3 regions of the Pseudohaliea sp. genome follow, and region 2 is predicted to be linked to each of the others. Evidence: predicted binding sites of a transcription regulator. Region 2 holds the regulator's gene; each other region holds the start of a gene.
The links. Region 2 encodes sigma-54, which starts transcription at its own class of promoters, with help from an activator protein. Its sites were predicted from a motif close to TGGCACANNNNTTGCNNT; they were not measured.

Region 1: flgB (flagellar basal body rod protein FlgB) is a predicted target of sigma-54. The motif match lies at 3,509-3,526, and genes of this name have one in related genera.
Region 3: ACX93N_RS04435 (adenosine deaminase family protein) is a predicted target of sigma-54. The motif match lies at 1,672-1,689, and genes of this name have one in related genera.

What each region holds. Positions count from the first base shown of each region.
Region 1 is NZ_JBTOLW010000019.1:5,764-13,395, reverse strand. Features, by position in the region: gene ACX93N_RS10400 (EAL and HDOD domain-containing protein) at 1-965, opposite strand, end outside; gene ACX93N_RS10395 (flagellar brake protein) at 983-1,678, opposite strand; gene ACX93N_RS10390 (flagella synthesis protein FlgN) at 1,727-2,215, opposite strand; gene flgM (flagellar biosynthesis anti-sigma factor FlgM) at 2,233-2,526, opposite strand; gene flgA (flagellar basal body P-ring formation chaperone FlgA) at 2,599-3,348, opposite strand; gene flgB (flagellar basal body rod protein FlgB) at 3,558-3,968, shown strand; gene flgC (flagellar basal body rod protein FlgC) at 3,968-4,378, shown strand; gene ACX93N_RS10365 (flagellar hook assembly protein FlgD) at 4,384-5,049, shown strand; gene flgE (flagellar hook protein FlgE) at 5,062-6,276, shown strand; gene ACX93N_RS10355 (flagellar basal body rod protein FlgF) at 6,313-7,056, shown strand; gene flgG (flagellar basal-body rod protein FlgG) at 7,084-7,632, shown strand, end outside.
Region 2 is NZ_JBTOLW010000037.1:7,546-15,177, forward strand. Features, by position in the region: gene ACX93N_RS14640 (calcium/sodium antiporter) at 1-781, shown strand, start outside; gene ACX93N_RS14645 (KpsF/GutQ family sugar-phosphate isomerase) at 830-1,807, shown strand; gene ACX93N_RS14650 (KdsC family phosphatase) at 1,819-2,334, shown strand; gene lptA (lipopolysaccharide transport periplasmic protein LptA) at 2,331-2,978, shown strand; gene lptB (LPS export ABC transporter ATP-binding protein) at 2,956-3,681, shown strand; gene ACX93N_RS14665 (RNA polymerase factor sigma-54) at 3,871-5,370, shown strand; gene hpf (ribosome hibernation-promoting factor, HPF/YfiA family) at 5,431-5,718, shown strand; gene ptsN (PTS IIA-like nitrogen regulatory protein PtsN) at 5,728-6,186, shown strand; gene rapZ (RNase adapter RapZ) at 6,193-7,044, shown strand; gene ACX93N_RS14685 (HPr family phosphocarrier protein) at 7,044-7,325, shown strand; gene mgtE (magnesium transporter) at 7,434-7,632, shown strand, end outside.
Region 3 is NZ_JBTOLW010000005.1:121,456-129,087, forward strand. Features, by position in the region: gene ACX93N_RS04430 (purine nucleoside permease) at 1-109, opposite strand, end outside; gene ACX93N_RS04435 (adenosine deaminase family protein) at 106-1,632, opposite strand; gene puuE (allantoinase PuuE) at 1,862-2,785, shown strand; gene ACX93N_RS04445 (cupin domain-containing protein) at 2,778-3,422, shown strand; gene ACX93N_RS04450 (TonB-dependent siderophore receptor) at 3,729-6,158, shown strand; gene ACX93N_RS04455 (hypothetical protein) at 6,569-6,787, shown strand; gene ACX93N_RS04460 (AtzE family amidohydrolase) at 6,784-7,632, shown strand, end outside.

The sequences.
Region 1 (7,632 bases), on a different contig from region 2:
CCGGGGCCGGCGATGAGCTGCTCGCACATGCGGGCGCGGATCAGGGCGAGGCGCAGGACCTCCGGCGGCTTTTCGTCCTCCGCCGCGAGGAGTTGCAGGGCGGCCCAGCGCCGCACCGCCACCATGCCCAGGCAGGTGATGGCGTGGCCGATCGACTTCACCTCGACGGGCAGGCCGTAGTAGGCGGAGTTCACGGTGCGCAGCAGCCGGTAGTGCAGGGTGAGATCGGTGCGGATGATGGCCTCGAGCTCGTCCGGCTCTGCCTCCGGCGACTGCAGGGCCGCCATCAGCCGCAGGGTATTGAGCTTGCTGTCGGGCAGGCCCGGGGCGCTGAGCGCGCGCGGCCGGCACAGGAAAAAGCCCTGGAAGTAGTTGAAGCCCAGGGCGTGGCAGTGGTCGAAGGCCTCCTGGCTGTCGACGTTGAGTGCGAGCAGCGTCGCCGGGCCGCCGCGCAGCCTTTCCAGCAGCTGCGCCAGGGTGCCCGGCTCCGCGGCGCGCACGTCGATCTTCACCAGCCGGGCCTGCTCGAGCAGGCGCTGCACCCCGGGCACCCAGCGGAAGTCGTCCAGGGCCACGGCGACTCCCTGCGCGTTCAGCTGCGCCAGTACTGCGACGGCCTCGTCGTCGTTGCAGGCGGCGCAGGGCACTTCGATGCCCGTGCCCGTCGCCCGGGACAGCAGATCGTGGTGGTCGAGGAGAAAGTCCCGGGACACGTTGATGAACGCCGGCCGGCTGTCGGTGACCTGCTCCAGGTCCAGCCGGGTCAGCGCCGCGATCGCGGCGCGCGCGCTGGCGACCCCGTCGGCCGCGGCGGTCTCCGCCGACGGGTCGGCCCCGGCTGCGTGCACGAGCAGCTCATAGGCGAAAATGTCCCGGTTCCTGTCATAGATGGGCTGGCGGGCGACGGGGGCATGCCCGGCTCCCGTGTCCCCGGCCTGCGGCCGGCCCTGGTCAGTCTGCTCCATGCGTCCCTGCTCCCCCGTCAGCGGCGTGCGCCCCCGCGCCGGATGGCGTGCCGCTCGAGCGCCCGCACGAGCTTCTCGACCTGCGCCTCCTGGCCTGGCGAGAGTCCCCGGAAAGCCGCCCCGATGCGCATGAAGCGCCCCCGGGCCGGGATACGCACAGCCATGATTCTTATCGTCGTTTTCAATGCCAGGCCGTCGATCGCCAGCGTGCTTTCGACCTCCTCGCGTTCCCGCAGCGACGCAGCGCGATCGACGAGGGCCCCGAAACCGCCCGCCGAGAGGTCCGTGAGCCGCCCCCGGACCACCCGTCCCGCCGCATCGTACAGCTCCAGCCGGCCGCTGCGGTCTCCCCCCACCGGCGCCCGGAAAGCCCTGCGCCGCTGGCGGTACAGGACCGCGTGCGGCCAGGCCGCGCGCAGGGCCGCGTAGCCGCGGAATTCTTCCGCAGCGAGGATCGTCGTGTCAAAGCGGAGTTCGGCGCCGTTGAGCCGGGCCAGCACCGTGATGGCGCGGCCCGCGGGGTCGTCGCCGGCCTGGAGGCCCCGCGGCGCGTCGAGAACCAGTTGCTTTCTGCGCCGGCTGCAGGCCAGGAGCAGGGACAACTCCTGGCCGTCCCCCGCCGCCGGGAGCAGCTGCACGGGGGCTTCCTGGCGCCGGAGGGCGTCGAGGAGGGCGGCGATCCGGTTCCGGTCCGTGATCTTGTCATCCGCCACCGGCGTCCCTCGCGCGACAGCCCGCTGCCGTGGAAGCGGTTGCCCGGGTCAGCCCTCGGCCAGCAGCCTCGAGGGCCGAGTGCCGCCGGGGGAGCCGTCGGGGCCGTAGGTGAGCGTTTCCGCGTGGGCCCGGTGCAGCACATCGATGGCGCGCCGCACGTAGTTCAGGCGGTGCTGGACGAGCAGCCCGTTGCGCTTGTTGTGGCGGTCGCAGGCCACCATCAGCTCGATGACCTGGTCGCAGCGGACGCGCAGGCTGCCGTCCGCATCGCACCAGCCCAGGGCCTGCTCCAGCGGGGTGTCGCTGTCGCCGAAGGGGAGGCCGGCGAGCAGCCGCGCCTCGCGGGCCTTGAGCTCCTCGAGTTCGGCGAGGGCGCTGATCTTGGTGGATGCCGTTTCCTCGATGGCGGCAAGGTCGCCGCTGTTGAGGGCCTCGCGCTCCTGCCGGAGGATGGCGAGCAGGCCTTCGGCGCGTTCCTGCTGGGCCCGGAACAGGTCGTCGAGCGCGCCGGCCAGGCGCCTGGGGCTCTGCAGCATGGGCGTGGCCCCCGGCATCAGTTGTCGAACTGCAGCAGCTGCTCGGCGATCCGCCGGCTGTCGACGCTGTACTGTCCGGCTTCGAGCGCCAGCCTGACCGCCTCCACCCGGCTGCTGTCCACCGGGTCGGTGCCGTCCACTGCCCGGCTTAGCGCCTGCAGCTGTCGCGCCGTGTCGGTCAGGTTCACGGAATCCGTGCCTGCTGCCGGGCGCGCCGCCTGGTTGCCGGCCGGCGCGCTATTGGAGCGCGCGGCAGGGGTCCCCGCTGCCTTTTCCGGGCCCTTGCCCAGGCCGCTGATGCTGTCTGCCATTTCCTGTCGCTCCACTGGTGAGCCTGATACTCTAGGGTAGCGGCAGCGCTCCCGCAAACTTTAGCCCCATCGTCACTGTACCTTGACACCGCCCGAGCGCAGTGCCATTCCCTCCACGATCTTGCCCGACGACAGGTTTCTGACGCGGACCCGCTGCCCGGCCCGTGCGTCCGCGAGGGCCTCGCCGGGCGCCCGCACCGCTATGCCGCTGGCGCTGGACACCAGCGAGACCCGCTGGCCGCGGCGTATCACCGGTGGTTCTTCCACCAGGGCACTGGTGAGCACCGTCCCGCCCGCGGCAGAGCGCTTGAGGGTGTGGCCCACCACCGCCGCGGGCTCTGTGTAGTAGTCACGGGTCAGCCGCGCCGTGTCCATCCGCACCGTATCCAGGTCTTCTGCCGTGATGGTCTCGCCGCGGCGCAGGGGGCGCCTGAGGGCGAGGACCGTGCGCAGCGTCTCGACCTTGACCGGTACGTAAAGCCGCCAGGCGCCGGGGCACGCAACGCCCACGCTGGTATTGCCGCGCAGGCGGTTGCCGGCGGCGGCGAAGGCTTCCAGGGGCTGGTCGCAGCGCGCCAGGCGCAGCCGCGGGTCCAGCCGTCCCGCCGTTGCCGTGGTATCGCTGCGGTCCCCCGGCAGACGCTCGAGCACGAAGGCCTCTGCCGCCGCGCGTATTTCGTCCAGCGGCTGCCGCGGCGGTTGCGTGGCGCCGCCGGCCGCGGCGAGCGCCAGCAGCAGCGCCAGCACCGCCCGCGACAGTCCGCGGGTACCCGGCGCGGGGCGCTGGTGCTTGCGGGGGTAGCGGCGAGCGGCTGATGGCATGGGGCGCGTCCGGTTCATAAGCGGTCTATCATCCATAAGCTAAGCAAGCATCGTGCCGGCTGCCTCTGGCTTGCCGCCGCCGGCAAACCCTTGCCGCCCGCCGGCGCTGCGGCGATGCCGGGGCCGCGGAACCACGCGGTCCGCCGCGCCCGACGCTCGGTGGCACGCAACTTGCTGGCTACCGGGCAAAGGGGGCAGGACGCGCGTCCATGAGTTTCAGTATCGACGACTACTTCGGCATTCACCAGCAGGCGCTCAGCCTGCGCTCGCAGCGCAACACCGTGCTAGCCAGCAACATCGCCAACGCGGACACGCCGGGCTACAAGGCCCGTGATTTCGATTTCCGCGCGGCGCTCGCCGAGGCCGGCGGGCCGGTGGCCGGCGCCGACCGGCTGCGCGTGACGCACGACCGCCACCTCGGCGCCGGTACCGGCGCCGGCGGCGCGGGCCCGCTCCTCTACCGCGTGCCCCTGCAGCCGGCGCAGGACGGCAACACCGTGGAGGTGGACCGGGAGCAGGCGGCCTTCGCGGAGAACGCGGTGCGCTACCAGGCCAGCCTGCAGTTCCTCAGCGGCAAAATCCGCTCGATGATCGACGTGTTGAAGGGAGGTAACAGCTGATGGATCTTTTCCGGGTCTTCTCCATCGCCGGGTCGGGCATGGGTGCCCAGTCCGTGCGCCTGAACGCGACGGCGTCCAACCTCGCCAACATCAATTCGGTCAGCGGCGACCCCGCTGAAGCGTACCGGGCGCGCCACCCCGTCTTCGAGACGGTCATGGCCGGCGCGGGGCAGGAGGCGGGCGCCGGTGTCCGCGTGCTGGGCGTGGTCGAGGACCGCACCGAGCCGATGCCGGTCTACGAGCCGGGCCACCCGCAGGCCGATGACGCGGGCTACATCTACCGCGGCAACGTGGACCTCGCGTCGGAGATGACCAACATGATCTCCGCATCGCGGGCCTACCAGAACAACGTGGAGATTCTCAATACGTCGAAGGACCTCATGCTGCGAACCCTGAACCTCGGGAACTAGAACCCATGAATGACATGACAGCGATCCAGGAGCTTTTCGCGCGCCAGCCGCAGCCGGCGGAGCGCAAGCGCGACGAGCTCGGCCAGGCGGATTTCCTGCGCCTGATGACCACCCAGCTGCAGAACCAGGACCCCTTCAAGCCCATGGAGAACGGCGACTTCCTGGCGCAGATGGCCCAGTTCTCCACCGTGTCCGGCATCGACCGGCTCGAGAGCAGCTTCAACAGCACGGCGGACGCGCTCACCGGCAACCAGGCCCTGCAGGCCGCCAGCCTCGTCGACCGCGAGGTGCTCGTGCCCTCGGGCTCCGGCGCCTTCGACGGGGAGAACCCCCTCGCCGGCGTGGTTGAGGTGCCGGCGGAGGCGGCCGGCGCGGTGCTGGCCGTCAAGGATGCCGGCGGGCAACTGGTGGCGCAGCTGCCGGTCTACGCCGGCCCGGACGGCCGGGCGGCCTTCCGCTGGGATGGAACGACCGCCGAGGGCGGCATCGCCCCCGCGGGCGATTACCGCCTCGAGGCGCGCTACCGCGTCGGCCGCGAGACCACGGCCGCCGAGCCCCTGGTCTGGGGGCGCGTCGACAGCGTCTCCCTGCAGGGCCCCGGTGGCGCCATCAGCATCAACGTGGCTGGCATGGGCGCGATGTCGCTCGGCCGGGCTGTCGAAATTTCCTGAGGAGAGAACCCCATGCCCTTCCAGATTGCACTGTCCGGCCTGAATGCCGCCAACACAGACCTCACGGTCACCGCGAACAATATCGCCAATGTGAACACCACCGGCTTCAAGCAGTCGCGGGCCAACTTCGCGGAACTGTTCGCGGCCGGCCTGCAGTCCGTGTCGTCGTCGGCGACCGGTCTCGGCGCGCGGCTGTCCTCGATCCAGCAGCAGTTCTCCCAGGGGACCATCGACTTCACCGGCAACAACCTGGACCTGGCCATCGTCGGTGACGGTTTCTTCACCCTGAGCGACAACGGCGCGCTCAGCTACAGCCGGGCGGGCGTCTTCAACGTCGACCGCAACGGCTTCGTGGTGGATTCCGAGGGCCTGCGGCTGCAGGCCTTCCCGCCGTCCAGTGACGGCTTCAACACCGCGGAACTGACCGACCTGCAGCTGGTGACCGCCAACAACCCGCCGCGGGCGACCGAGGTGATCACCGCGGGGCTGAACCTGCCCGGCGGCGCGCCGCAGCCGGCCGTCGCGCCGCTCGATCCGGCGGACCCGCAGACCTTCAATCACACCACGTCGCTGTCGATCATCGATTCGCTGGGCGCGACCCACACGGCGAGCTACTACTTCGTCAAGACCGCCAATGTCAATGAATGGGAGGCGTCACTGTACGTGGACGGCAGTCCCGTGGGCGGCCCGCAGACCCTCCAGTTCGATTCCCTGGGCAGCCTCACGGCCCCGGCGAGCGGCGAGCTCACCTTCCCGCCCGTGCCCCTGGCCAACGGTGCCGATCCGCTCAACCTGACCACGGATTTCACCAACGCGACCCAGTTCGGTGACCAGTTCTCGGTCAACGAGCTCAGCCAGGACGGCTTCGAGAGCGGCCGCCTGACCGGCATCGACATCAGCCAGGAAGGTATCGTGTTCGCCCGTTTCACCAACGGCCAGTCGAGCGCGCTGGGCAAGCTGGCCATGGCCAACTTCGCCAACGTCCAGGGCCTGGCGAACAACGGCAACACGGCCTTCACGGAGACCTTCGCCTCCGGCCAGGCGCTTCTCGGTGAGGCCGGAACGTCGAACTACGGCCTGGTGGAGTCCGGTGCCCTCGAGGCCTCGAACGTGGACCTCACGGCGGAGCTGGTACAGATGATCACCGCCCAGCGCAACTTCCAGGCCAACGCGCAGATGATCTCCACGGCGGATACCGTGACGCAGACCATCATCAACATCCGCTGAGGCTTGTCGAATGATGTGTGAACGGGAGCGCGACTGATGGACCGGCTGCTATACGTGAGCATGACCGGGGCGCACCGGGTCATGGAGGCGCAAGCGAGAAACGCGCAGAACCTGGCCAACGTCGGCACCACGGCCTTCAAGCGCAGCCTGGACAGCGCACAGAGCCAGCAGATCGAGGGTCCCGGCCTGCCCAGCCGCCACAATGTGCGGACCAGCGAGGTCCGCCCCGACCTGTCGTCCGGGCCCCTGCAGGCCACCGGGCGCGCCCTGGACGTGGCGGTGCAGGGGGAGGGCTGGCTGGTCGTGCAGGATGCCGAGGGCGGCGAGGCGCTGACCCGCCGCGGGGACCTGCAGATCGACGCCAACGGCCTGCTGCGCACCGGTGCCGGCAACCCGGTCCTGGGGGACCAGGGCCCCATCGCCATCCCGCCGCATACACAGCTCACCATCGGCGTGGACGGCACGATCTCCATCGTGCCCCTGGGCCAGGGGCCCCGGGCCCCGGCGGTGCTCGAGCGCATCCTGCTGGTCCGGCCGGAGCTGGAGAGCCTCGAGCGCGGCACCGACGGCCTCTTCCGTACTGCCGATGGCGAGGTGCCGCCGGCGGATGCAGAGGTGCGGCTGCACTCGGGCCAGCTGGAGGCGAGCAACGTCAACATGGCCCGGTCCATGGTGGAAATGATCGAGCTGGCCCGGCAGTTCGAAATGCAGGTGCGGATGATGCGCAGCGCTGACGAGAACGCGGACACCGCGGCGCAGCTGATGCGTCTCGGGCAGTAACGGTACAGGCAACAGGCAGGGAACAGCATGAGAGCGTTATGGATCGCGAAGACGGGCCTGGATGCCCAGCAGACACGCATGGCCACGGTGTCCAACAACCTGGCGAACGTCAACACGACGGGCTTCAAGCGCGGCCGCGCCGTGTTCGAGGACCTTATCTACCAGAATGTCCGCCAGGCCGGCGGTCAGCAGTCGCAGAACACGGAGATGCCCTCGGGGCTGTACCTCGGCACCGGCGCCCGGGTGGTGGCGACGGAGAAGCTGTTCACCCAGGGGTCGCTGGTGCAGACGGAGAACGCCTTCGACGTCGCCATCCAGGGCCGCGGGTTCTTCCAGGTGCTGATGCCCGACGGCACCCTCAGCTACACCCGCGACGGCTCCTTCCAGATCGACTCCCTGGGCCAGCTGGTGACCTCCGGTGGCTACCAGATCCAGCCCGCCATCAACATCCCCAACAACGCCCAGAGCGTGACCATCGGTGTTGACGGTACCGTCAGTGTCCAGCTGCCGGGGCAGGGGGCGCCGGTGCAGATCGGCATCCTGCAGACCGCGGATTTCGTCAACCCCGCGGGCCTT
Region 2 (7,632 bases):
CGGGGAGCTCGCCGTGGGCAATGCACTCGGTTCGAACATCGCCAACATCGGTCTCGTCCTCGGGCTGACGGTGCTCATCGTGCCCATGCTCATCCGCCAGGGCTGCGTGCGCGTGGAGTTGCCGACCCTGCTCCTGGTCACCCTCGGCACCTGGGTGCTCCTGCTTGACGGTGTGCTGTCCCGCTTCGACGGCCTGCTGATGATGGGCGGCCTCGCCCTGATCCTCGTGCAGATGGTGCGCGCGCAGGCTGGGAACCGGATCGTCCGGGAAGAGAGCGAGGAAGAGGAGCTGCCGCACCTGAAACCCCTGCGCGCCTGGTTCGCCTTTCTCGCCGGCCTCGCCCTGCTCGTCGGCAGCTCCCGGCTGCTGGTCTGGGGGGCGACGACCATCGCCGCGCAGCTCGGCGTCTCCGAGCTGGTCATCGGCCTGACGATCGTCGCCGTGGGCACCAGCCTGCCGGAGCTCGCCGCGACGCTCGCCGGCGCCCTGAAGGGACACACGGAGATCGCCATCGGCAATGTCATCGGCTCGAACCTGTTCAACCTGCTCGCGGTCATGTCGGTACCGGGCGTCGTCGCCCCGCTGGCGCTGTCCGGCGACGTGCTCACCCGCGACTACCCGGCCATGGCGGCGGGCACCTTCCTCCTCGCCGTCGCCATCTACACGGGGCACCACCGGCGCCGCGCCGAGGGCGGGTACAGCTACCTGGGCCGGGCGGTGGGGTTGTTGTTGACGAGCTTCTACGCGCTGTACTATTACGCGCTTGCCTTGAGCCTCTAGTGGCCCTCCCGTAGTGACCCTCCCGTAGTGACCCTCCCGAGACGCCCGATGACCCATGCCGCCCCGCCCAGCTACGTCGACTCCGCCCGCCGCACCGTGCGCATGGAAGCGGCTGCGGTCGCGGCCCTGGAGCAGCGCATCGGCAGCGAGTTCGCCCGCGCCTGCGAGCTGCTGCTCGGCACCCGCGGCCGGGTGGTCGTCACGGGCATGGGCAAGTCCGGCCACATCGGCACCAAGATCGCGGCGACGCTGGCGAGTACCGGCACACCCGCCTTCTTCGTGCACCCCGGCGAGGCAAGCCACGGCGACATGGGCATGATCACCGGCGACGACTGCGTCCTCGCCCTGTCGAACAGCGGCAGCACCAACGAGGTGGTGATGCTGCTGCCGCTGCTCAAGCGCCTGGGCACGCCGCTGGTGAGCATGACCGGCAACCCGTCCTCGACGCTGGCGCAGGCGGCGGACGCCCATCTCGATACCGGCGTCGAGACCGAGGCCTGCCCGCTCGATCTCGCGCCCACCTCGAGCACGACCACGGCCCTGGTCATGGGCGACGCGCTCGCCATCGCGCTGCTCGAGGCCCGCGGCTTCACTGCCGAGGACTTCGCCTTCTCCCACCCCGGCGGCGCCCTCGGTCGCAAGCTGCTGCTGATGGTCGAGGACGTCATGCGCAGCGGCCCGGAGATCCCCCGGGTCACCCCGGAAACGCCGCTGGGCGAAGCGCTGCTGGAAATCTCTGCCAAGGGCCTGGGCATGACCACCGTTGTCGACGGCGACCACCTCGAGGGTGTATTCACCGACGGTGACCTGCGGCGCGCGATCGATGCCCGCATCGACATCAACGAGACGCCCATCGGTGACCTGATGACGCGCAAGGCCCGCACCATCAGCGAAGGCATGCTCGCCGCCGAGGCCCTGCGCATCATGGAAGAGAACCGCATCAGCGCGCTCGTGGTGGTCGGCGACCACGGCGAGCCCGTCGGTGTGGTCAGCCTCCTCGGCCTGCTCCAGGCCGGCATTGCCTGAGGCCGCCGGTGATCGATCGCGCCCGCGCCAGCGCCCTGCGCCTCCTGGCCCTAGACGTCGACGGCGTCCTCACGGACGGCCGCCTCTATTACGGCAATGACGGCGAGGAACTGAAAGCGTTCAACATCAAGGACGGCCTGGGCCTCAAGCTCCTGCAGCGGGCCGGGGTGGCCGTGGCCATCATCACGGGACGCCGCTCGCAGATCGTCGAACGCCGCGCCGCCGAGCTCGGTATCGCCCACGTGGTGCAGGGGCGAGAGGACAAGCGCGTGGCCCTCGAGGAGCTCTGCGCCAGCCTCGGCCTCGAGCTCACGCAGTGCGCCTACATGGGCGATGACCTGCCGGACCTCGGCGCGCTGCGCGCGGCGGCCATCGGCCTCGCCCCCGCCGACGCGGTAGCCGCGGTGGCCGCGGCCGCCGACTGGCAGAGCCGCTATGCCGGCGGCGCCGGCTGTGTGCGCGAGGCCTGCGAGCAGCTGCTGCACGCCATGGACCGTCGCGAGGCCATCGAGGCGGTCTACCGGTGAAGCGCTTCGCCGCCCTGCTGCTGGCCGGTGCCGCCCTGCTGGCAACGGGGGCGCAGGCACTGCCCGGGGACCGCGAGCAGCCCATCGCCGTCGAGGCAGACCGCGCCGTGCGCGACGAAAAAGCGGGCGAGACGGTCTACAGCGGCGCCGTGCGCCTGGTGCAGGGCAGCCTGATCATCGAGGCGGACGAGCTCATCATCTACCACAGCCGAGACCTCGCCGAACGCGTGGTGGCCACCGGCGAGCCGGCCCGCATGCAGCAGCAGCCCGAGGTCGGCGAGGCCGTGATCCACGCCGCCGCCCGGCGCATCACCTATTTCACCGCCGAGGAGCGCGTCCTGCTCGAGGAGGACGCCGAGGTCGAGCAGGACGGCGCCACGGTGCGCGGCGATCGCATCGACTACCTGATTCGCGAGCAGCTGGTCCGCGCCGATGCGGCCGACAGCGGCGGCGAGCGGGTACAGGTGGTGATCCCGCCGCGCCTGGCCAACGAGGCGGAGAACCCGGCAGAGGCCGATGACAGCGACGCTGCGGGGACCGCGCCGGCAACGCCTTCCGGGGCGGCGCCCGACGCAGCGGCTGAAACGGCGGCCGACCCCGCCGATGCAGGAGCGACGCCCGATGGCGGAACTGAAGGCGAGTAAGCTGGCCAAGGCCTACGGCGGGCGCCCGGTGGTGCGGGACGTCTCCCTCGCCGTGGAGAGCGCCCAGGTCGTCGGCCTGCTGGGCCCGAACGGGGCCGGCAAGACGACCTGCTTCTACATGATCGTCGGCATCATCCGCGCCGATGCGGGGCAGATCACCATCGATGGCGAGGACATCATCGGTCTGCCCATGCACGAGCGGGCGCGCCGGGGCATCGGCTACCTGCCCCAGGAGGCCTCCGTGTTCCGCAAGCTGTCCGTCGGCGACAACCTGATGGCCATCCTGGAGACGCGGCGGGACCTCACCCGCGCCCAGCGCCGGGAGCGCCGGGACGAACTGCTCGAGGAGTTCCACGTCGCGCACCTGCGGGGCAGCCTCGGCCAGGCCCTGTCCGGCGGCGAGCGCCGCCGGGTGGAGATCGCCCGGGCGCTGGCCACGGAACCGGCCTTCATTCTCCTCGACGAGCCTTTCGCCGGTGTCGACCCGATCTCCGTATCGGACATCAAGGAGATCATCCGCCACCTGCAGCACCGCGGCATCGGTGTCCTTATCACGGACCACAACGTGCGCGAGACCCTCGACATCTGCGAGACAGCCTACATCGTCGGTGAGGGTCGCATCATCGCCGCCGGCTCCCCCCAGGCCGTGCTCGACAACCCGGAAGTCCGCAAGGTCTATCTCGGCGATACCTTCCGCCTCTGAAGGCACCGGCAGAGAGCGCTCGCGGCACCGCCAGGGGCGGGCCTCGAGGGTCTTCGCCACGATTCTTGACGGGCGTCAATGGCCCGGGCACCAATCTCTGCAATTTCCGCGCCAGTCCGTTGCCTCCGCCGGCGGGCCGGCGCTACACTGCACTCGAACAGGGCAAAGGAACGCCTCCCCCTCGCGATCATGAAGCAAGCACTGCAACTCAAGCTGGGCCAGCAGCTGACCATGACGCCGCAGCTGCAGCAGGCAATCAAGCTGCTGCAGCTGTCGACGCTGGACCTGCAGCTCGAGATTCAGCAGGTGCTGCAGAGCAACCCGATGCTCGAGCTCGACGAGGGCGACGACGACGCGCCCCTGGAGAGCCCCGAGCCCGGCGAGAACCTCACAGCCAGCAACGGCGAGGGCCCCCTGGAGAGCCTCGAGCGCACCGCGGCGGGGGATGGCGAGAGCGGCGACTACGAGCCGACCATGCCCGAGGACCTGCCCGTGGACACGCAGTGGGAAGACCTCGTGCCCTCTTCCGCGCCCTCCGCGCCGGGCCCGGCGGCCGAGGGCGCCGACTACGACATGGACAGCCGCAATGCCAGCGTCCAGAGCCTTCACGACCACCTGCTCTGGCAGCTCAATCTCACCCGCCTGTCGGACCTCGACCGCGCGATCGCCCTGGCCATCATCGATGCCACCGACGACAACGGCCGCCTCACCAGCACCGTGGACGAGCTGCACATGCTCTGCGCGGCGGACTTCGAGGGCGAGATCGAGCGCGAGGAAGTGCTGGCCGTGCTCCACGCCCTGCAGCAGTTCGAGCCCACCGGCGTCTTTGCCGCGGACCTGCAGGAATGCCTGCTCCTGCAGCTCAGGCAGCTACCGCCGGGAACCCCCTGGCTGGAGCAGGCGCGCACCCTGGTCAGCCGCCACCTGGCACAGCTCGGCAACGGCGACTACGCGCAGATCCTGCGCCGCATGCGCCTCGACGAGGACGCGCTGCGCGGCGTCCTGCAGCTGCTTCAGACCCTCGACCCGTTCCCCGGCAAGCGTATCGGTGCCGACGACACCGAGTACGTCGTACCGGACGTGTTCGTGCGCAAACGCGAGGGCCGCTGGGTGGTCGAGCTCAACCCGGACATCGCGCCGCGGCTGCGCATCAACGACACCTATGCCGGGCTGATCCGGCGCGCCGACAACAGCGCCGAGAACACCTACCTGCGCGATAACCTGCAGGAGGCCCGCTGGTTCCTGAAGAGCCTGCAGAGCCGCAACGAGACCCTGCTCAAGGTGGCCTCGGAAGTCGTCTCCCACCAGCGCAACTTCCTCGAGTACGGCGAAGAGGCGATGAAGCCGCTGGTGCTCCATGACATTGCCGAGGCCGTGTCGATGCACGAATCGACCATCTCCCGGGTCACCACGCGCAAGTACATGCATACCCCCCGGGGCATTTTCGAGCTGAAGTACTTTTTTTCCAGCCACGTCGCCACGACCGCGGGCGGCGCCTGTTCCTCAACGGCGATCCGCGCGCTCATCCGCAAGCTCATCGCGGCGGAGAACCCGCGCAAACCGCTCAGCGACAGCCGGCTCGCGCAGCTGCTGGAAGAACAGGGCATCAAGGTGGCCAGGCGGACGATCGCGAAGTACCGGGACAGCCTTTACATCCCGCCGTCCAGCGAGCGCAAGCGCCTGGTCTGAGAACTGAGCGCCCGGCCACGACCCGGGCATACCTGCGTTGCAACGCACAAGGAGTCCAGTATGCAACTCAACATCAGCGGCCATCACGTCGACGTTACCGACCCGCTCCGCGACTATGTGGAAAGCAAGTTCGAGCGGCTCCAGCGCCACCACAGCCACATTACCAACATGGAAGTCACTCTCATCGTCGAAAAGCAGGTACAGAAGGCCGAGGCCAACGTGCACATCTCCGGTGCGGACATCTTTGCCGCCGCGGAATCGGACGACATGTACGCCGCCATCGACGCGCTCGCCGACAAGCTCGACCGGCAGCTCATCAAGCACAAGGAAAAGGCGCGGCCGCACTAGGACAGGCGCATGCGAGAACTTGAGGAACTGCTGTCACCGGCGCGTACCCGGCGGGACGTGCCGGGGGCCAGCAAGAAAGCCATCTTTGAAGAGGTCGCCGCGCTTGTCGCGGCGGACCACCCGGACCTCGACCCCGGTGATTTCATCGGCAAGCTGCTTGCCCGGGAGAAGCTCGGCAGTACCGGCCTGGGTGGCGGCATCGCCATTCCGCACTGCCGCCTCGCGAGCTGTACCCGGCCCCTGGGCGCGCTGGTCACCCTGCGTGAACCGGCGGACTTCGATGCCCCGGACGACGCCCCGGTGGATATCCTCTTCGTCCTGCTGGTGCCCGAGGAAGCGCACCAGGAGCACCTCGACATCCTCGCCGCCATCGCGCGCCTGTTCAGCCAGCCCGCGCTGCGCGCGGCCCTGCGCGCCTGCGACAGCGACCGGGTGCTCTACGACACCGCGATCGGCTGGGAAGGCTGACAGCCCGTGGACCTCGTCATCATCAGCGGCCGCTCCGGCTCCGGCAAGAGTACGGCCCTGCACCAGCTGGAGGACGAGGGCTACTATGCGATCGACAACCTGCCCGCGTCGCTGCTGCCGGCACTGGTCGGTCACGCCCCGGCCCTGGCCCGGGACGGTGCCGGCGTCGCCGTGTGCATCGATGCCCGCAACGCGGCCGCGGACCTTTCACGGATCGACGCCATCCTGGCCGGGCTGCCGGACACCGTGCGCCTGCGCACGCTCTACCTCGACGCGGACGAGGCGACGCTCCTCAAGCGCTTCAGCGAGACGCGGCGCCGGCACCCGCTGGCGAGCCACGAACTGCCCCTCGCCGAGGCGATCTGCCGGGAGCAGGCCCTGCTCGAGCCCCTCGCCACCGAGGCGGGGCTCACCCTCGACACGAGCGAGATGACCATTCACGAGCTGCGCGATGCCGTACGCCAGCGCCTCGTCGGCACCGGGGCCGGCGTCCTCTCGCTGCTGGTGCAGTCCTTCGGCTTCAAGCGCGGCGTACCGGCCGACGCGGACCTGGTGTTCGACGTCCGCATGCTGCCCAACCCGCACTGGAGCAAGGAGCTGCGCCTGCTGACCGGCCGGGACCAGCCGGTGCAGGCGTTCCTGGAGGCGCAACCACTGACCGGCGAGCTGTTCCTGGAGCTGGCGGGGTTCCTCGACCGCTGGCTGCCGCACTATGGCAGCGGTGCCCGCAGCTACCTGACCATCGCCCTCGGCTGCACCGGTGGACAGCACCGCTCCGTGTACATGGCCGAGCGGCTCTTCGCCCACCTGGCGGCCCACCACGGCCCGGTACACCTCAGGCACCGGGAGCTCGGATAGTGGCAGTCGAGCGGCGCGAAGTCATGATCATCAACAAGCTCGGGCTGCACGCCCGGGCCGCCGCGAAGTTCGTGAGCTGCGCGGCCGCCTATTCCGCCCGCGTCCGTGCCGGTCGCGGCGACGGCGGCGAGCTCGTCGACGGCAAGAGCATCATGGCGGTGATGATGCTCGCCGCGGGCAAGGGAACGGCACTGGTCCTCGAAGCCGAGGGCGAGGACGCCGGCGCGGCGCTCAGCGCCCTCTGCGCTCTGATAGACAATCGTTTCGAGGAGGAGGAGTAGGAGGAACAGCCCCCGGCTCCGCCGCAGCGCGGGTTCTGTTGTTGTCGCCCGGTCTTTACCGGATAATTTCAGCCGCCCCGCCCACCCACCCCCGGACCGAGCGACGCGATGACCAGCGCTGAACCGCACAGCCACAAGCCGCTTGACCGGGTCACGCAGGCCCTGGAGCAGGGCACCCTGGGCGACGTCAGCCGCATGCTCCGCAAGATGGAGCCCGCCGACGCGGCGCACCTCCTCGAGTCCTCGCCGCCGCGCTCGCGGCAGATCCTGTGGCAGCTCATCGACGACGATCTCCAGGGCGAGGTCC
Region 3 (7,632 bases), on a different contig from region 2:
GGACCTCCTTCGGCGCCGGCGTGGCGGGCGCGGCCAGCGCGGCGGGCAGGGCAAGCAGGGCACCGAAGCACAGCGCCAGGGCGGGTGCCACAAAAGAAGAACGGCTCATGGGGTCTCCTCGGTTCGGGTGGATGCGGGGGCGAGCTCGCAGAGCGCATAGCGGCGGCAGAGGAAGCCGTGGCTGCGCGCGTCGGTGGCGAGCACTGCCGCCGGGTCGCCGGCCAGGGCTCGCTCGAAGTTCGCGAGGCGCAGCGCGTAGCGGCTCAGGAGCGCCGCCTTCAGGGGCTCCGGGGCAAAGCTGTAGCTCAGGCTGTTGCGCGAGAGCAGGACCAGTTCCTCCCAGGACAGGTTGAACTCGCGCACGGCGACGAAGAACTCATCGGTCAGGTTCGAGTCCCACATGCCGCGATCGTCGGTGGACAAGGCCACCGGGACGCCGGTGCGCAGATACTCGGGAAAGGGATGCTGCGCGTAGTCATCGACGTATTCCAGCAGGAGATTCGAGATCAGGTTGATCTCCACGAGATAGGGGCCGTGACGCATGAGGCGCAGCGTGTGCGGGTCCGTGATGAGGTTGATCCCGTGGCCGATGCGATCCGCGCCGAGCAGCAGGGTATCGCGCACGTGGTGGTTGGGCTCGTCCACCTCGCCCGCGTGGATGGACAGGCGCACCCCATGGTGCTCGCGGCGCAGTGCCCGGAGCGTGTCCAGGAAGCGCAGCGGGTGACCCTTGTCGTTGTCCTCGCGCCCGACCATGTTGACCGCGACGAAGAGATCGCGGTTGCGCGCCACGAAGGCATAAAGCGTGCGCAGCATCTCCTCGGCGTTCGGCGCAAAGCGCAGGATCGCCACCTGCAGCTTCACCGCGACGCCCGTCGCCGCCGCATCCGCCTCGCGCAGGCGATCACGATAGATGGCCGCTACCGCGTCGGGCGGAAAGCGGCTGCCGTCGGGACGGAGGTAACCGAGCACGCCGATCATCGTCTCCAGGTAGAGCAGGCCCTCGCGCCCGAAGGCCTGCATGTTGCGGACGAGCGCATCGGCCGTGAAGTAGGGGTTCAGGTAGAGATCGCCCATGCGCTGCCAGTGGGTTTGGAAGAACTCGTCCCGGCCCTCGTGGGCCTTGTCCAGCACCATGCTGTCCAGCCAGGCCCGGCGCTGGCCGGCGTCGAGGTCCTCGAGACGCTCGAACTCCCCCCGCTCGCAGGGCGATAGCTGCTCCCAGCTGCTCTCCTGCAGCGTAAGGAACAGCAGCAGGTACGGGGCGGGGCCGAAGGCATCGCCGCCATAGGGCCGGCAATTGTCGATGCGAACCCGCGTGTAGAAATGATAGCCGCGCTCGGCCTGGGCCAGGGCGAGCTCGTAGAACCAGTCGTCGAGGACAGACCCGGAGAGGTGGTTGTGGAGGTCGCCGCCCTTGGGCATGGCATAGAGGAAGCGGTAGAGCTCCTCGTCGGTCGCCTCGGTCTTGAAGCGCTCGAACCACGCCCCGGTGTCGACCGCCGGCGGCGGCACCGCCGCGCCGGCGCCCCCGGCGAGCAGGGCGAGGAGCGCGGCGGCCGCGAGGCACAGCCCGCCGGCCCAGCCACGGCGCCGGCGGGGCGGCGTTGGCGAGGTGTGTCGTTCAGTCACGGAGAGTCTCCAGCATGAGCGGCGTAGCACAGGGGGCAGCGAGCAAGAAGAATGCCACCGGCACCCCCGGCGCGGGAACACCGCGATTATGGCACGGCGGCGACACCCCTCGCACCAGCGCAGGGCACTCTGCGCCGGCAGAGTGCAGCGAGGGCGGCGACGGCCCCGGCGCCACGATGGTATGGTACTTGCCTTCCCCGGGGGGGAACCCCGAAGGAGACAGCAACCCGTGACCGATCCCTACCCCCGAGACCTGCGCGGCTACGGCCAGCACCCGCCGGGCTTCCGCCTGCCCGGCCACGCGCGCATCGCCGTGCAGTTCGTGGTCAATATCGAAGAGGGCGGGGAAAACTGCGTCCTGCACGGCGACCCGGCCTCCGAGACCTTCCTCTCGGAGATCATCGGCGCCGAAGCCTACCCGGACCGGCACATGAGCATGGAGTCGCTCTACGAGTATGGCAGCCGCGCCGGCTTCTGGCGCCTGCACCGGCTGTTCACGCGCCGGCGGGTGCCGGTGACGGTGTTCGCGGTCACCAGCGCGATTGCCCGCAACCCGGAGGCCGTGGCCGCCATGCGCGAGGCGGAGTGGGAAATCGCCTGCCACGGCCTGCGCTGGATCAGCTACCAGCAGGTGCCGGCAGCGGTCGAGCGCGAGCACATGCAGCGTGCCATCGCCTGGCACGAGGAACTCACGGGGGCAAGGCCGTTGGGCTGGTACACGGGCCGGGACAGCCCGAATACACGGCACCTGCTGCTGGAGGCCGGCGGTTTCCTCTACGACTCGGACTCCTACGCTGACGACCTGCCCTACTGGGTCGACGGCTCTCACGGCCCGCACCTGGTCATCCCCTACGCGCTGGACACGAATGACATGCGCTTCGCCACGGCCCAGGGCTTCAACAGCGGCGACCAGTTCTTCAGCTACCTTCGCGACGCCTTCGACGTGCTCTACGCCGAGGGCGAACACTGCCCCCGGCTGCTCAACGTCGGCCTGCACTGCCGCCTCGCCGGACGGCCCGGCCGCTTCCGGGCCCTGCAGCGTTTCCTGGACCATGTGCAGGCACACGACCACGTGTGGCTCTGCCGGCGCGAGGACCTCGCCCGGCACTGGCACGAAAACCACCATCCCGACCAGGAGGGCCGCCATGACTGACAGCTCACGCCGGCGCCGGCCCGGCGCGCCCGGTTCCACCCGCCGACCCCGCGCCAGCGGGGCCTCCACGATCCTGGCCACCTCTCTCGCCGCAGCGTCGACCACCGCCGCACCCTCGGTGGAGGACCTGGTGCAGGCACTCGGCCTCGAGGCGCACGTGGAGGGCGGTTATTTCCGCCGCACCTACGCCGCGGAGGAGCACCCGCGGGTGCAGACCCCGGCGGGCGAACGCTACAGCCTGACCTCGATCTTCTACCTGCTGACGCGCGAATCCCCCACCGGCCACTTTCACCGCAACCGCTCGGACATCGTCCACTACTTCCAGCTCGGTGACCCCATCACCTACTACCTGCTGCACCCGGATGGACGGCTGGAGACGGTCGTCATGGGCCAGGACGTGGCCGCGGGTCAGCGCCTGCAGCTCACGGTCCCCGGCGGCATCTGGAAGGCGTCGTCCCTCGGCGAGGGCCCGCATGGCTACGGCCTGATCAGCGAAGCGGTGAGCCCCGGTTTCGACTACGCCGACATGACCCTCGGTGACGCCGCCAAGCTGGCCGAGGCCTTCCCCGAGCACGCCGAGCTCGTGCGGCGCCTCGCCCACGGCGACGACGGGAAAAGTACCCAAGGCGGGCGTTGACGCCTCCCCCCGGCCGACGCACCATTCCGGTGCGTCTGCGCCAGCCTGAGGAGCCCGACCGTTCCCCGCGCCGCCCGCCGTGCCCCGGCACCGGCCCCGGACCGCGCCAACTCCCTGATTCAAGGGCACATTCACGTGAATCGCTCCCGGCCCCCGGAAAACGGCGGTCTTGGCATCAATTCTGCTAAGTAGAGCGAAAGCGAAAGCGCAGCAGCTGAAACTGCGACGCCACAAGAACGTGGTCAACAGCGTCGCAAACGGGCCCCGGCCGAGCCGGCGGCCGCCTGAACTCGTCGAGGAGAAACCATGAACGTACCCGCGAAACGCCTGCCGCTGGCCGCGGCAATCACCGCGACCCTGGCCGCGGGCCAGCCCCTGCTGGCCCTGGGACAGGACAACCCGGCCCTGGAGGAAATCGTCGTCACCGGCTCCCTGCGCAGCCTGCCGGGTGAGGATGTCGACGTCTTCGGCTTCGGCAAATCGCTGCTGGAGACGCCGCGCTCGGTATCCACGATCAGCGCCGACCAGATGGAGCGTTTCAACGTCAACGATATCGACGAGTTGATAGCCTTTTCGCCGGGCACTTTCACCCAGTCCTTCTTCGGCGTCGCCGGCTCCCTGGATATCCGGGGCACGGCCGGTGAGACCTATTTCCGCGGCATCCGCCGGGTGGATAACCCCGGCAACTACGCGACGCCCATCGCCGCCGCGGACCGGGTCGATATCGTGCGCGGCCCGGCCTCGCCGATCTACGGGCCTGCCAAGGTCGGCGGCTACCTGAACTTCAATCCCAAATCCGCGAGGGCCGGCTCCGGCGAGTATCTTGACGAGAACACCGGCGGCCTCTCCTACACCACCGGGAAATGGGACCGCCAGGTCCTCGCGGGAGATCTTGGGGGGCCCATAGGGGACAACGCGGGCTACTATCTCTACGGCGAATACGAGGACTCCGACAGTTTCTATGACAACACGGCGACGGAGCAGACGATTCTGCAGGCCGCCTTTGATGTCGATCTCACGGAGCGGCTGCACCTGCAGTTCGGGGCCATGTACCACGATTTTCTCGGCAACCAGGTGGCCGGTTGGAACCGGCTGACCCAGGACCTTGTCGACAACGGCACTTACGTCACCGGCACAGCGCAGCCCCTGGATACCGACGGTGACGGCAAGATCTCGGACCAGGAGTACAATGCAACAGCCGCCTTCGGCCCCGATGGGCAGACTATTTCACAGTTCTTCCTCTTCCCGAGTTTTGTCACCGAGGAGGACCTCAACCCCCTGAGTGCCCTCGAAAACCCCGGCACCACCACACTCAGCCGGAGCAACGTACTCGTCGATCCCAACGACGAGTTGGATAACGAGACCTTGACGCTCTACTTCGATGCCATCTACGAGATGGACAACGGCCTCAAGGTGACCAACCAGCTCTTCTATGAGAGCCTCGAGAACAATAACGAGAATGCCTACGGTTTCTCCCAGGGCGGCGAGACCTGGGTGTTCGAGGAGAAGCTCATCTTTGCCTACACGCTCGACGGCAACGGCATGACGTCCAGCCTTCAGTTCTCCCCTTCGGTCCGACACACGGATTTCGAACGGGGCAACGATTTCGCCAACGAATATTTCGACCGGCGCGACCTGTCTCAGACGGCCGCCGAGCGTGATCCGTCCCTGGACACACGCCTGCTGTCGACGCAGATCGACGCCGATTACGACGACTACCGCTTTGGCGACTACACCATGTGGGGCCTGGCCTTCCTGGGGGACTTCGTTTGGGACAACGGCCTCAACATCACCTTGGGGCTGCGCCAGGACTGGCTTGATATGGAGTCCAACTCGGACCTCAACCGCTTGCTGTCTCCCGATCCGGACCTGGTAGCAGCGAACCCCAATGGTATCGTCACTGTTACCGACAGCGACGACATCACCTCCTGGACCGTGAGTGCCAGCTGGGCGACACCCCTGGGACTCATACCCTATGCGACCATCTCGGAGCAGTCGACCGTGGTTGCCAGCCAGATGGGCGACCTGCCGGTCGCCCTCGTCCGCGACGGCACGGCAACGGACGTCTCCGAGCTCGTCGAGTTTGGTATCAAGGGCAGCTATCTCGACGACACGCTGTACTTTGCGCTGGCCGCCTACGAGCAGGAGCGCACGGACTTCAATGCCCAGGACATCGTCACCAACGCGACAACGCAGACAGAAGGCTATGAAGCCGAGCTTCGCTGGGTAGTCACACCGCAGCTCGTGGTCACGGCCGCCTGGACCAATGTCGAGGTGACCATGGCAACGGCCGTGGAGAACGGGACACAGTTCAGCTTCTTCGGCGCCGGCGATATGCCTCAGATCAATCCGGCCCTCATCTATGGCGGCCAGGCCATCGGTCTCATTCCCGTGGGCGGAGAAGGCAACGTCGCGGGCCTGAAGCAGGGTATCCCCGAAAATATCTTCTCGGCGACGGCCACCTACGACTTCGACAATGGCCTGGCGGTAAACGCCAGTGTGATCGACGTCGATTCGACCTATTCGAGCTTCTCGAAGGTCGTGGAACTACCGGCCTACACCCTGGTCAATGCTGGCATCAGCTATGAGACTGATAACTGGAAGCTCAGCCTCACGGGCAAGAACCTCACCGACGAGGAGTACTTCCGGGCCAATTTCACCAATCTCTTCGGCGCACAGATCGTCCTGCCGGAACTCCCGCGTCACTGGGTCGCCAAGGTGGACTACCGCTTCTAGCGGCCTGAACGACTGCATCCGGTCCATGCAGCCTTCCAAGCCCTCGCAAGAGGGCTTTTTTTTATTGCCATTCCGTTCCGAGCGAGTACGGGATGATTCTCGGGCGCTTCAAGCTCGTCCCTTTTCGCAGTTTCCCGGATCGGATGCCGGAGAGTGCCCCCAGTCGCTCCCCGATACACGCTTTGTGGGGGCACTCTCCGGCATCCGCCCCTACCGCCCTGGCTCCGTTCCGGCGCCCCGGTTATGCGAGCGGCTGCAGGGGTGAGGGCAGGAACTGGAGAAACAGGGCCCCCGGCCCCTCGAGACCGGCGCGGCCGGTGACTTCGGCGAGGAGCCAGGTGCACTGGCATGCAGTTTGCTATTTTTCCCTGTACCGCGGCTGACCCGCGCAGCGAACCAGGCCCCTTGCCATGGATGACACCCCGATCAGCGATGCTGAACTCGATGCCCTCGCCCGCCTGGCCGGGCTGACGATCCCGGCCCACTGCCGCGAGGGTGTGCGCCTGCATCTCGCCAACGCACGCCGCATGCTCGAGGCACTGGAGCCGCTGGCAGGCGACGGGGAGACACTCAGCCTCGCGCCGGTCTTCGACCCCGCGCCAGGCAGCGGCGGGCCGGGCGCGGCGTGATCGACGCCGGAGCCCTCGCCGGCACGGTGCGCCGCGGTGAGATCACCGCGAGTGACGCCGTGGCGCAGGCCCTCGCCCGCGTCGACGCGGCCAACGGCACGCTCAACGCCTTCACCGCCGTGGTCGCCGAACGCGCCAGGCGCCGGGCGGAAGCAATCGACCGGCGCCTGGCTGCGGGCGAGGATCCCGGCCCCCTGGCCGGCGTACCCTTCGCGGTGAAGAACCTCTTCGACGTCGCCGGGCTCACCACCACCGCCGGCAGCCTGATCAACCGCGACCTGCCGGCCGCGGCAGAAGATGCTCTACTCGTCCGGCGGCTGGAGGCCGCCGGCGCCGTGCTGGTCGGCAGCCTGCACATGGGCGAATACGCCTATGACTTCACGGGCGAGAACGTCCACGACGGTCCCTGCCGTAACCCGCACAATCCCGGCTGTATGACCGGCGGCTCTTCCTCCGGTGCGGGGGCCGCCGTCGGCGGTGGCCTGGTGCCGTTCGCTCTCGGTTCGGACACGAACGGGTCGATCCGCGTGCCGGCGTCGCTGTGCGGCGTCTTCGGCCTGAAGCCCACCTACGGCCGCCTGCCGCGCACGGGCACCTATCCCTTCTGCGACAGCCTGGACCACGTGGGGCCGCTCGCAGCGACGGTATCGGACCTGGCCCTGGTCTACGACGCGCTGCAGGGCTTTGACGCGGGCGATCCGGCCTGCGCCCGCCGCGTCCCCGAACCGGCCGGCGCAACCCTTGCGACAGGGCTTGACGGTGTGCGCGTTGCGCGGGCCGGGGGCTTCCTAGCGGCCCCGGACTACCCACAGGCCCGCGCCGCCGTGGACCGGGTCTGCGCGGCA